DNA from 2 places in the Dyella aluminiiresistens genome. Region 1 is predicted to be linked to the other one. Evidence: riboswitches for the same ligand, from Rfam matches in the RefSeq annotation. Region 1 holds a riboswitch; the other holds the start of a gene.

Region 1 (5,710 bases):
GGTGCACTGGCCTCGGTGGCGCAGGGCGGACGCAGCAATCCGTGGTGGCTGCTGGTCTACGCGCTGGTGCTCAGCCTTGGGCTGGCCGTGTTGCGCTATGTGTGGGTACGGGTGTCGCTGCGGCTGAGTCGGCTGCGCGCCATGCGTCGTGGCGAGGTCCGCGAGAAGCCGCACTGGCGACTGGTGCTGGCGATGTCGCTGTCCGGCGTACGCGGCGCGATCACCCTGGCCGGCGTGCTGACCCTGCCGCTGGTGTTGCCCGATGGCACTCCGTTCCCGGCGCGTGACCTGGCCGTGTTCCTGGCCGCGGCGGTGATCCTGGTGTCGCTGCTGCTGGCAAGCCTTGGCCTGCCGGCGCTGCTGAAAGGGCTGAAGATGCCAGCGGAGACCGGTGAGGCGCAGGAAGAGGATTTCGCCCGGCGCAAGGCCGTCGAGCAGGCCATCGCCGCGATCGAGAAAGAGCAGCAGGTGCTGCTGTCGGGCATGCCGTCGACCGATGCGGACATCTGCACGCAGGCGGCCGCACGGGTCATCGCGCTCTACCGGCACCGGCTGGACGATCGCAGCGGGGACAACGGCGACGCGTTACAGCTGCGTAAGTCCGACCAGATCGAGCGTTCGCTGCGCCTGGCCGGGTTGCAGGCCGAACGCAACGAAGTCTTCGACCTGGCCCGGCACATGCGCATTTCCGACGAAACCTCACGCAAGCTGGTACGTGAGATCGATCTGGCCGAGGCGCGCTACCGCTGAGCCTCGGTAGCGAGCGCCGGCATCTCGTCATGTTCGGCCTGGCGCCAGGCGCGCAGACCGATGATCGCCAGTACCACGAAGCCGGCGTACAGCGCCGATGTGATCAGCAGCTGTTTGTAGATGTATTCGCCGACGTAGATCGCGTCGAGAATGATCCACAGCCACCATGCCGCGCAATGGCGGCGGTCCTGCCACCATTGCGCGACCAGGCTGAAGGCGGTCAACGCCGAGTCCAGCCATGGCAGTGCGGCATCGGTCCAGGCATGCATGACGTAGCCCAGGCACAGTGCCCCTACCGCGCCGACGCCGAGGTTGAGCAAGGCATGCGTGGGCTGCAGCCGTGCCACTCTCACCCGACGGTCCCGCCCCAGGTTCTGCTTCCAGCGGTACCAGCCGTAGGCGATGAAGATCGCGAAGGTGAGTTGCAGCAGGGTGTCGGAATACAGCCGGGCGTCGAGGAACACCCAGCCGTAAACCGCACAGGCCACGACATTGACCGGCCAGCTCAGCATGCGGCGCTGGGCGGTCAGCCATACGCCCCACACACTGAGCAGGGCGCCGATGAGTTCGGGCCAGTCCACCGTCACAATGCGTAGCTCATGGTCAACCGTGCCAGTCGTGGAGCGCCGGGGAACAGGTAGGCATCGCCGCCGGAGGTGCCGGTGTCGACCCAGTAGAAATGGTCGAACACGTTGTTCACCATCAGGCGCCAGGTCACCGCATGATGCGCCAGCGTGGTCTGGTAGCGCAGCCCCGCATCGAATACCTGCCAGGCCGGTGCGCGTACCGAACCGCTGGGCGTGGCGGGGTTGGACGAGGCATAGCGCCAGCCGCCCAGCAGGGTCAGCTGCGGCAGCACGGGCAGGCGCCAGGCCAGCATGGTACTGGCGCGCCAGCGCGGCACGTTTTCCACCTGGTGGCCGTCGTAGGCAGGCGTGCCGCTGTTCTCGGCCACGGCGCGGATGGTGCTGACGCTGGCATGCACGGTGAGGTTGTCGGTGAGTGCGCCATCAGCGTTCAGTTCAAGCCCGGTATGCACCTCGCTGCCCTGCTGCACGAAGGTGTAGCCGGCTGCCGTGGAGTCGGGCTTGGCGTACTGGTACGGCAGCGAGATGTGGAACAGCGCCGCGTTGAGGTCCAGCGCATCGCTGGCCTTCCACTTCAGGCCGGTTTCCCACTGTCGCGACAGGCGCGGACCGAGGATGGCATTGCCGTTGCTGGTCCAGAACGGCGAGGCGACGCCCAGCGACAGGCCCTTGGCGTAGCTGACATAGCCGGTCAATGCCGCCGTCGGTTTCCACAACACGGCGGCCTGCGGCAGCAGCTTTTCCATGCGCGTGTCACGCAGCTTGGTACCGTCGAAATCCCAGGTGCGTTCGTGCAGGCGCACGAACTGCGCGCCGGCCAGAACCTGCCAGTGCGGGGTCAGCGTCATCCGGTCCATGGCGAAGCCGGTATGTTGCCAGCTGTCCATCGTAGGCACTGGTGTCCCCGGCTGGTTCGGCGACGGCGGGAAGTACGGCGGGTTGGGCTGGTAGATGCTGGCGGTGCCTACGTAATCGTAAACGTAGGCGCGCTGGTTCAGCTGGCGCCTGAAGTCGCTGACTCCGAAAGTAAGCTGGTGACTCACCGTGCCGGTTTCGAAGCGGCCCTGCAGGACGGCGCGCACCTGGTCGTTGGTGCGGGTGTCGTCCGGGCTGCGCCAGTCGTACACGTCGTATTGGCCATCGGGGGCGAAGTAGTGCCCGGGAATGGCGGTGCCGTCCGCGCACACGCTGACGTAGTAGCAGCCGTAGGCGAAGGCGACGTTGTCGTCGATCAGTGCCCGGCTGTGGCCGGCCGCGAGGCGCAGCTGCCAGTTGTCCGACAGCTTCTGGATATAGCGCACGCTGGTGTTGGACGAGTGGATGCTGACCGGCTGCTGCCACGGCTCGTAGCCCAGCATGCGGGTCACGTCGACATGGGTCGGCAGCGTGGTACCGCCCAGCAACTGGAAGCCGGATACCGAGCGCTGCGCGCGTGCTTCGTAGTCGCTGTCCAGTTCGAGTTTGGCGTTTGGCGTGATGCGCCAGTCGGCGGCGATCGAATAGAAATTGCGCCGGCCGTTGGCCTGTTCGACGTAGCTGTGGGTGACGTCGTAGGCGGCGTTGACGCGCACGCCGAAGTTCGGTGTCAGCCAGGTGCCGTAATCGATAGCGGCGTAGCGCGAGCCGTGCGAGTCGGTGCCGAAGGTGACCTCGCGTACTTTCGCCGGGCGCTTGGTGACGTAGTTGATCAGGCCGCCCGGTTCCATCACGCCGGCCTCGATGCCGGCCAGCCCCTTGAGGATCTGCACGCTCTGCTTGTCTTCCGGCGACATGTCCTGTTCGCCGTTGACGATCAGGTCGTTGAAGCGGATGCCGGTGGCCAGGTCGATCGGAAAGCCGCGGATGGCGATGTCCTGGTAGTAGCCGACCGGCGCATAGTCGTCGCTGAGCGAGGCGTTCTGCCGGACCAGGTCGCGCAGGTTCTGGACCTGTGCATCGGCCAGCTGCTGGTGCGAAACCACGCTGATCGCGGCGGGCGTGTCGTGCAACGAAGCAGGGCCGTACACCGCCACGCTGCCGCTGGGCACGCGCGGCGCGGCCTGGCCATTCACCTGCACGGTGGGTAGCGACTTGGCCTGGGATTGGGCCGACTGGGTGGTGTTCTGGGCGCTGGATGGCGCGGTGGATGTCTCGGCGGCTCGGCTGCTGCCGATCGCGGCGAGCAGGGCCAGGGGGAGCAGTGCGGGTGCGGGCAATCGGATCGTGGGCATCGTCGTTCGTCGTCGTAGTGGTTGCGGACGAAGCGACGGCGGAACGCGCGGACGACCCGCCGGGACGGATCGCGCCTTTCCTCTATCAAGCTCCCTACGCCGGTGCAAACCGGATCAGGTTCCAAGGGACTCTCTCAGCCCGGCCTTCGCCGGGCACCCCCGCTTCTTTTTCTATTGAACCACGAATGACGGCCGCGTGCTCGCTGCCGTGCATCACCCTTCGCGGATGGTTTCCAGCAGGGCCTGTCCGTACGGGGTGCGGAACCACGCGGCGTGGCCGCGCAGGAAGGTGTCGTAGGCCACGTCGGCGTGTGCGAGCGTGTGCGTGGCTGCGCAGAAATACTCCACTTCAGACAGCGCGAAGTCCAGGTGAACCATGGGCAGCAGCGCGGCCAGCAGTGCGCGTTGGTCGCGCTCCAGCGGACGCACGGCGTGGTAACCGGAAAGCAGTGCCGTGGCGACATCGTGATGGCCGATGTCGCCGTCGACTTCAAGCCACGCGATCGCGTTGCGCTCGACCGCGGTAGCCAGGTCGAACAGTGCGAAGCTGCGCGCGGACAGGCCGAAATCGAGCACTGCCTCGATGCGGGCATCGGGCGCGTCGCTGCTCCAGCACAGGTTGGATACATGCCAGTCGCCATGCGTCCACAGGCGCGGCTGGCGTGCCAGCTGCGGCTGCGCCACAGCGTGGAACGGGGCGACTGCCGCGGCGATCTCGCGCTGCCAGTCGCGACCGGCCAGATAGGCGGCCAGTGCCGGTCGTTGCGGCAACTGGGCGGCCAGCGCCTGCAGCGGATCGTCCGCCTCGATCAAATCGCTGCGGGCGACCAGCCGGTGGCAGTCGCGCTGAGGTGCGGCATACCCTTCGGCGGCGTCGTGCAGGCGTGCCAGCATGGTGCCGGCGGTGTGCGCGTGTCGCAGCTCGCGCAATGGCACCCAGGACATGGTGTCGCGGTAAATATCGATGCCGGCCGCCGATGCATGCACTTCATAGGTGCTGTCGTCGATGGCGATGGCGGTGTGACCATCACGGTCGGCAAGTACAGCGGGTATCGGCATGCCCGCGGCACGCAGCCAGGCGATGAAGCGATGTTCTTCCGACAGCGTCGTCGTCGTGCGCACGCTGGCGTGGTGGCGCTTGACGAAGACACGCCCGCCTGCGGTATCGACCAGCGCGGCGGCGGACAGCGGACGCGGGCTGTGCCAGTGGATCGTTCGCGGTGCGACCAGTCCCGGGTAGCGCTCGAGCAGCGTCGCCACTTCGGTCGCGGTCAGCGGCGGCCAGTCGGGTGCGATCTCGTCGGCGGCGAGGCCGTGCACGCGGTGATCGGTTGTGCTCATGCGCGGGCGAAGGCCGTGGACGGAAAGCGGCCATTATCTCCGATAGGCCGCGCGTCTGCGTGCACCGGCGTGACGTGTGCCCGGTCCATCGCGTCTAATGGCGGCCTGACATGGCTTGAACCGGTTCTACGATGAGCGCGCTGCTGTTGCTGTTTGTCTGTCTCGTACTGGGCATGCTGGTGGCGCGTTTCGCGCGGCCGCCGTCGGGCATGGTGCACGGGATCAACTGGTGGGTGATCAACATCGCGCTGCCGGCGCTGGTGCTGGAACTGGTGCCGAAACTGAAGCCGAATCCGGAACTGTGGTTTCCGGTGGCGGCGATGTGGGTGGTGTTCCTCGGCGCATGGCTGTTGTTCGCGCTGCTGGGACGCTGGCGGGGCTGGTCGCGGCAACGGATCGGTGCGTTGGTGCTGGTGTGCGGGCTGGGCAATACCTCGTTCATGGGTTACCCGATGTTGCAGGCGCTGCACGGGCAGGCCGGGCTGTCGCTGGCGGTGGTGGCCGATCAGCTGGGCTGTTTTCCGCTGCTGGCGTCGCTGGGCGTCGTGGTGGCCTGCCTGTATGCGGGGCAGGCGCCGCAGCCGCGGGTGATCGTGCGGCGCATCCTCACCTTCCCGGCATTCGATGCCCTGATCGTGGGCATCGTGGTCGGCGCGCTGGGTGGCTGGCCGACATGGCTGGATGGCGTGTTCGGGCCGATCGGCAGCACGCTGACGCCGCTGGCGCTGTTCTCGGTGGGCCTGCAGTTCAGTTTCCGACCCGACCGCGGCGAGCTGGGTGCGATGAGCTGGGGACTGGGTTGGAAACTGCTTGCTGCACCGC
Region 2 (5,710 bases), 720 kb from region 1:
GCATCCATTGGAACACTGGTGGCTTTCGCTGCATGGACTTTTCGCCTTCCTTGCACTCTGGGTTTTAGGATGGCTCTGGGGGCGCCACATCATCTGGGGATGGAAGGCAAAGCGGTACCGGCTAACGGGTGGTCTGTTGTTCGTAATTCTTGTAGTGCTCGTGATATCTGGCTATTTCCTGTATTACCCCCCTAACGACAGCGTTCTTCCAATTATCGCAGTGTTGCATTGGTCGATTGGCCTTGCAGTCCTGATTCAGTTCCTTCTACATCGCTACTGGCATCCGTCAAAGAAGCAAGGGTCACCATATCAGCGGTAACAACACCTAAAAACGTGTTTCGCCGCCTAACCTGCTGCAGGCAAGGTAGACTTCTGCATCTCTCCCTATTCTTACTGGGTCATAAATCCCGTCCCATTGGGCGTGCGCAACAGGGACATCGGTCGAGTTGTTGAGCGATGAAGCGTGCTGGCAGGTATCGCAGTGTCAGTGGCGTCTGGAACGTAGCGCTGCATTCGTCTGACAGCCGCGCGGCGTGTAGCTATCGGGTAGGGCAAGCGCTTCTGGCTGAGCGGTGCTTTTTATCGCCTCCACCCTTCGAGCGTTGGGTGAACAGGCTGGCGTGGGTGGCGATACACAACGTCGCGTGATGGCGCCTCGCCCGTCTGATAGGTGCAGACGATCGTGCCATGATTTTTATGACACAGCTTAAGACTAAGCTGACCATATTTTACGGTGCTAATCCATCCATCATGTCTGCACCTACAGTCACACTCGACCGAAGGGATCGCGAGCGCATCGAGCTGACAGACGCAACACTTCAACGGAGCATCAACTCTAGACACGTTAAGACTTGATCTTTTGACTTGCCCTCTTTCTTGACAACGTACCAATCACGCATCTGTCGTGGCGACACTTTGTAACGAGCTTTGAATTGACGGCAAAAGTGCGGAAGCGATGTAAACCCGCATGCATAGGCAATCTCAGAAATCCGATCCGAAGAGCGTCCCAGCATCGCGGCGGCTACGGACAGTCTTGTTTCCATGAGTAGCTGATTGAAGGTCACACCATGCTTCGCACATGTTTTGTGCAGCGTGCTGAGCGAGCAGCCTAGCGACCGCGCGGCCATGGTTGGTGACAAAGCCTCTAATCAGGAGACGACGCGAGCAACATCCGTCGTGACCCGTTCAGAAAGTTGCGCTAAGCTCATAGACGTTCCGAGGGGTGTCCTGCGCGTGCAGGGCTGAGATGGCAGTGGCCGAACCCTTTGAACCTGATCCGGGTCATGCCGGCGAAGGGACGGGAATTCACTAGCTCGCCATCGGCGTGCGCCCAAACTGATCGTCGCCCCGGATCTCCCCATTCTTCAGGAGGAGATCCATGCAAACAACGAGTCATCCACACACAGCTACTCCGGCCACCGTGACTACGGGCGCCATCCGTGGCTCACGCAAGATTTACCTGAGCCCTGCGGGGCATCCGGAACTGCTAGTACCGTTCCGCCAGGTGCTACTGAGCGCCCCCCAGGAGTTACCGCTCAACCTCTACGATGCCTCCGGCCCGTATACCGACGATACGGCTCAGATCAATCTAGCGCATGGCCTGTCACCACTGCGCGAACCATGGCTAGCCAAACGCACGCTGGAGCTCATCCCTGGCCGAACGGTACGACCCGAGGACAATGGTCAACGCGAAGAAGGAGGGGCGCTACCGGCTTGTCCTGCTGCTTTGCGGTTACGTCGCGGAAGTGAGTGCAACTATGTCACCCAGTTGGAATACGCGCGCGCCGGCATCATCACCGAAGAGATGACCTACGCTGCCTTCCGCGAAAACCTTGGTCGCAGCGAAGCACTGGCAGATGCAGCAACAAGGCTCGCCGATGGTGAAGATTTCGACTCAGCCATGCCCGAGTACGTCACTCCCGAGTTCGTGCGACAGGAGATTGCGCTCGGCCGGGCCATCCTGCCGGCCAACATCAACCATCCCGAGCTGGAGCCGATGGTGATCGGTCGCAACTTCCTGGTGAAGGTTAACGCAAACATCGGCAACTCGGCGATCAGCTCCGGCGGTGCCGAGGAGGTGGAGAAGCTGGTATGGGCAATCCGCTGGGGCGCCGACACGGTGATGGACCTGTCCACCGGGCGTAACATCCACAACCTCCGCTCGTGGATCATGCGCAACTCACCGGTGCCGATCGGTACCGTACCGATCTACCAGGCGTTGGAGAAAGTAGGTGGTGATCCCCTCAGGCTCAGCTGGGAGGTGTTCCGCGACACGCTGATCGAGCAGGCCGAGCAAGGTGTGGATTATTTCACCATCCACGCCGGGGTACGGCTGGCGTATGTGCCGCTGACCGCCAGCCGGGTTACCGGCATCGTCAGTCGCGGTGGCTCGATCATGGCCCGCTGGTGCCTGGCCAGACACCGGGAGAGTTTTCTCTACGAACATTTCGCAGAGATCTGTGCGATCTGCCGGCAATACGACGTATCGCTCTCCCTGGGCGATGGCCTGCGTCCGGGCTCAATTGCCGACGCCAACGACGCTGCGCAGTTCGCTGAACTGGAAACCCTCGGCGAACTTACCAGGGTGGCTTGGCAACACGGCTGCCAGGTGATGATCGAAGGCCCCGGCCATGTACCGATGCACAAGATCAAGGCCAACATGGACAAGCAGTTGATCGCCTGCGGCGAAGCGCCGTTCTACACATTGGGCCCGCTGACCACCGACGTATCTCCCGGCTACGATCACATCACCTCGGGCATTGGTGCAGCGATGATCGGCTGGTTCGGTACCGCCATGCTCTGCTACGTGACCCCCAAGGAACACCTGGGTCTTCCCGACAGGGACGACGTCAAGACCGGCGTGATCACATATCGTATCGCCGCACATGCCGCTGACTTGGCCAAGGGACACCCGGCTGCACGCCTGCGCGACGATGCATTGTCGCGCGCGCGCTTCGATTTCCGCTGGGAGGATCAGTTCAATCTGGCACTTGACCCGGATACGGCACGCGCCTATCACGATGCCACCCTGCCCAAGGAAGCCCACAAGGTGGCCCATTTCTGCTCGATGTGCGGGCCAAAGTTCTGTTCGATGAAGATATCCCAGGATCTACGCCAGGATGCCGCGGCGCTGGCCGGTATGGCCGACAAGTCCAAGGAGTTTCTGGCCACCGGTGGCGCGCTCTATGTGCCAACCACTTGAAGGCCGCGCCATTGCAGTAGTCGGTGCCGGCGTAGCCGGCCTGAGCGCGGCCGTGGCATTGGCCGAACGCGGTGCGCGAGTGAGCGTGTATGAGCAAGCCCGCACGCTCGGTCGCGAGTCCTGCTCATGGTTGGCCGGCGGCATGCTGGCACCCGGTTGCGAGCGCGAGTTGGGCGAGCCGCGGGTGGCAGAGCGTGGCGCCTTAGCGCTGGACTGGTGGTCGCAACATGTGCCGGGCGTCAACCGACATGGTTCACTGGTACTGGCGCCCCCCCGCGACCATGTTGAACTGCAGCGCTTCGCCATGCGTACCGGGGGACATCGCATACTGAACGCCGATGCCATCGGCACACTGGAACCTGATCTGGCTGGTCGCTTCGCTACCGGCCTATGGTTTGCCGGCGATGGCCATCTGGATCCACGCCTGGCGCTGCCAGCGTTGGGCGAGCGGCTGAAGGAGTTGGGTGGGTGCCTGTTCCTGGATACCGCGACTGAACCCGCAGCGATATCTCATGGCAGCGTGATTGACTGCCGGGGACTGGCAGCCCGTGAGGCCTTGCCGGCACTGCGCGGCGTACGCGGTGAAATGCTTTTGCTACGCAGCCGTGACCTACATCTGACACGGCCCGTACGATTGCTGCATCCGCGTATCCCACTCTACGTGGTACCACGCACCGACGGCCTGCTGATGCTTGGCGCCACCAGCATCGAGAGCGAGCATGCCGGTCCAGTTAGCGTGCGCTCCTCACTAGAGCTTCTCAACGCAGCCTACATCTTGCATCCGGCGCTGGCCGAGGCGGAGATCGTCGAGTTTGGCGTCGGCGTTCGGCCCGCTCTGCCCGATAACTTGCCGCACCTGCAACACAAAGGTCGAGTAGTGCATTTCAATGGCTTATATAGGCATGGCTTCCTGTTAGCACCATGGTACGCCGAACAGTTGGCCGTCCAAATGGCAACAACCAATAAGGTACTCGCATGACGATCATGGTGAATGACCAGGCCCAGCCACTAGCTTCAAACTTGGCAGAACTTCTGGATCGCATGGCGCTAGGCGATGCCGTGGTGGCTACCGCACTCAACGGCCATTTCGTGACAGTAGGAGAGCGCGTCAACACCTTGCTGGCACCCGGCGACCGGGTGGAAATCCTGGCACCGATGCAAGGAGGCTGAGCGATGGATGAACTTGAATTGTACGGCCAACACTTCGCTTCACGGCTGTTGCTTGGCACGGCTCAGTATCCCTCGCCAAACTGTCTGGCCGAAGCGGTGCGTGCAGGCGGCAGCCAAATCCTCACTGTGTCATTGCGCCGGGAATCGGGTAGCGAACGCAGCGGCCAGCAGTTCTGGCAATTGGTGGCGGGCCTTGATTGCAGCATGCTGCCCAACACCGCCGGCTGCCATTCGGTGAAAGAAGCGGTCATCACGGCGCAGATGGCACGGGAACTGTTCGGCACCCGCTGGATCAAGCTCGAGGTTATTGGCGACAGCGATACGTTGAGGCCTGATGTCTTCGGCCTGGTCGAGGCGGCGCACCAACTCGCCGCGGAAGGCTTCCAGGTGTTTCCCTACACGACGGACGACCTCGGTGTAGCCGAACGCCTGCTGCATGCGGGCTGCCGGGTGCTGATGCCTTGGGCCGCACCGATCGGCAGTGGCCGCGGCTTGAGCCATCCGTATGCTCTACGCAGCCTGCGCGCACATTTTCCCGATGTGCCCCTGGTGATCGATGCCGGCATTGGCCTGCCCTCGCAGGCTGCCGCGGCCATGGAGCTGGGCTACGACGCAGTACTTCTCAATACCGCCGTTGCATGCGCTGGCGACCCGATCGCGATGGCTGGTGCGTTCGGCAAGGCCGTGCAGGCGGGCCGGGCGGCCTACCTGGCTGGACCGATCCTACCTCGCGACATGGCTGCACCCTCCACGCCACTGCTGGGCCAGGCGGTGCTCGAATGACTCTGCTCGACCCGTTCTACCCAGTGGTCCCTGATGTCAGGCGGCTACAACAAATGCTGGCCGGCGGCGCGCGGTTGGTGCAGTTGCGCGCCAAGTCGGAAGACATGAACTGGTTGCGCACGCAGATCGCCGATGCGCTGCAAGCCTGTCGTATGGTTGGTGCGCAGCTGGTGGTCAACGACCATTGGGCGTTGGCGATCGAGCTAGGCGCCGACTTCGTCCATCTCGGTCAGGAGGATCTGCTTCGGGCCGACCTGGTGGCATTGCGCCGGGCCGGGATTAGGTTGGGCATCAGCACCCATGATCCAGCCGAACTGGATCGCGCGCTGGAGGCGCAGGCCGATTACGTCGCACTGGGGCCGATCTGGCCAACCACCCTGAAAGTGATGCCATGGGCATCGCAGGGATTGGATCGAATAGGTGAATGGAAGCGTCGTATCGGTTGCCTTCCGCTGGTGGCCATCGGCGGCATCACCCTACAGCGACTGCCTAAATGCCTGGCCGCCGGTGCCGATGTGGTTGCGGTTGTTAACGATGTGGTCAATCATGCTGACC

Evidence for each region. Region 1 has a riboswitch for thiamine pyrophosphate ahead of RA164_RS10350 (TonB-dependent siderophore receptor). Riboswitches for the same ligand answer to the same signal wherever they lie in the genome.
Region 2: another riboswitch for thiamine pyrophosphate. It lies ahead of thiC (phosphomethylpyrimidine synthase ThiC); the one in region 1 lies ahead of RA164_RS10350 (TonB-dependent siderophore receptor).

The regions. Positions count from the first base shown of each region.
Region 1 is NZ_CP132911.1:2,318,612-2,324,321, reverse strand. It holds gene RA164_RS10360 (Na+/H+ antiporter) at 1-750, shown strand, start outside; gene pnuC (nicotinamide riboside transporter PnuC) at 741-1,331, opposite strand; gene RA164_RS10350 (TonB-dependent siderophore receptor) at 1,334-3,547, opposite strand; TPP riboswitch at 3,622-3,718, opposite strand; gene RA164_RS10345 (phosphotransferase enzyme family protein) at 3,761-4,888, opposite strand; gene RA164_RS10340 (AEC family transporter) at 5,020-5,710, shown strand, end outside.
Region 2 is NZ_CP132911.1:3,039,161-3,044,870, forward strand. It holds gene RA164_RS16625 (helix-turn-helix transcriptional regulator) at 819-1,127, opposite strand; TPP riboswitch at 1,209-1,315, shown strand; gene thiC (phosphomethylpyrimidine synthase ThiC) at 1,379-3,202, shown strand; gene RA164_RS13625 (FAD-dependent oxidoreductase) at 3,186-4,181, shown strand; gene thiS (sulfur carrier protein ThiS) at 4,178-4,372, shown strand; gene RA164_RS13635 (thiazole synthase) at 4,376-5,155, shown strand; gene RA164_RS13640 (thiamine phosphate synthase) at 5,152-5,710, shown strand, end outside.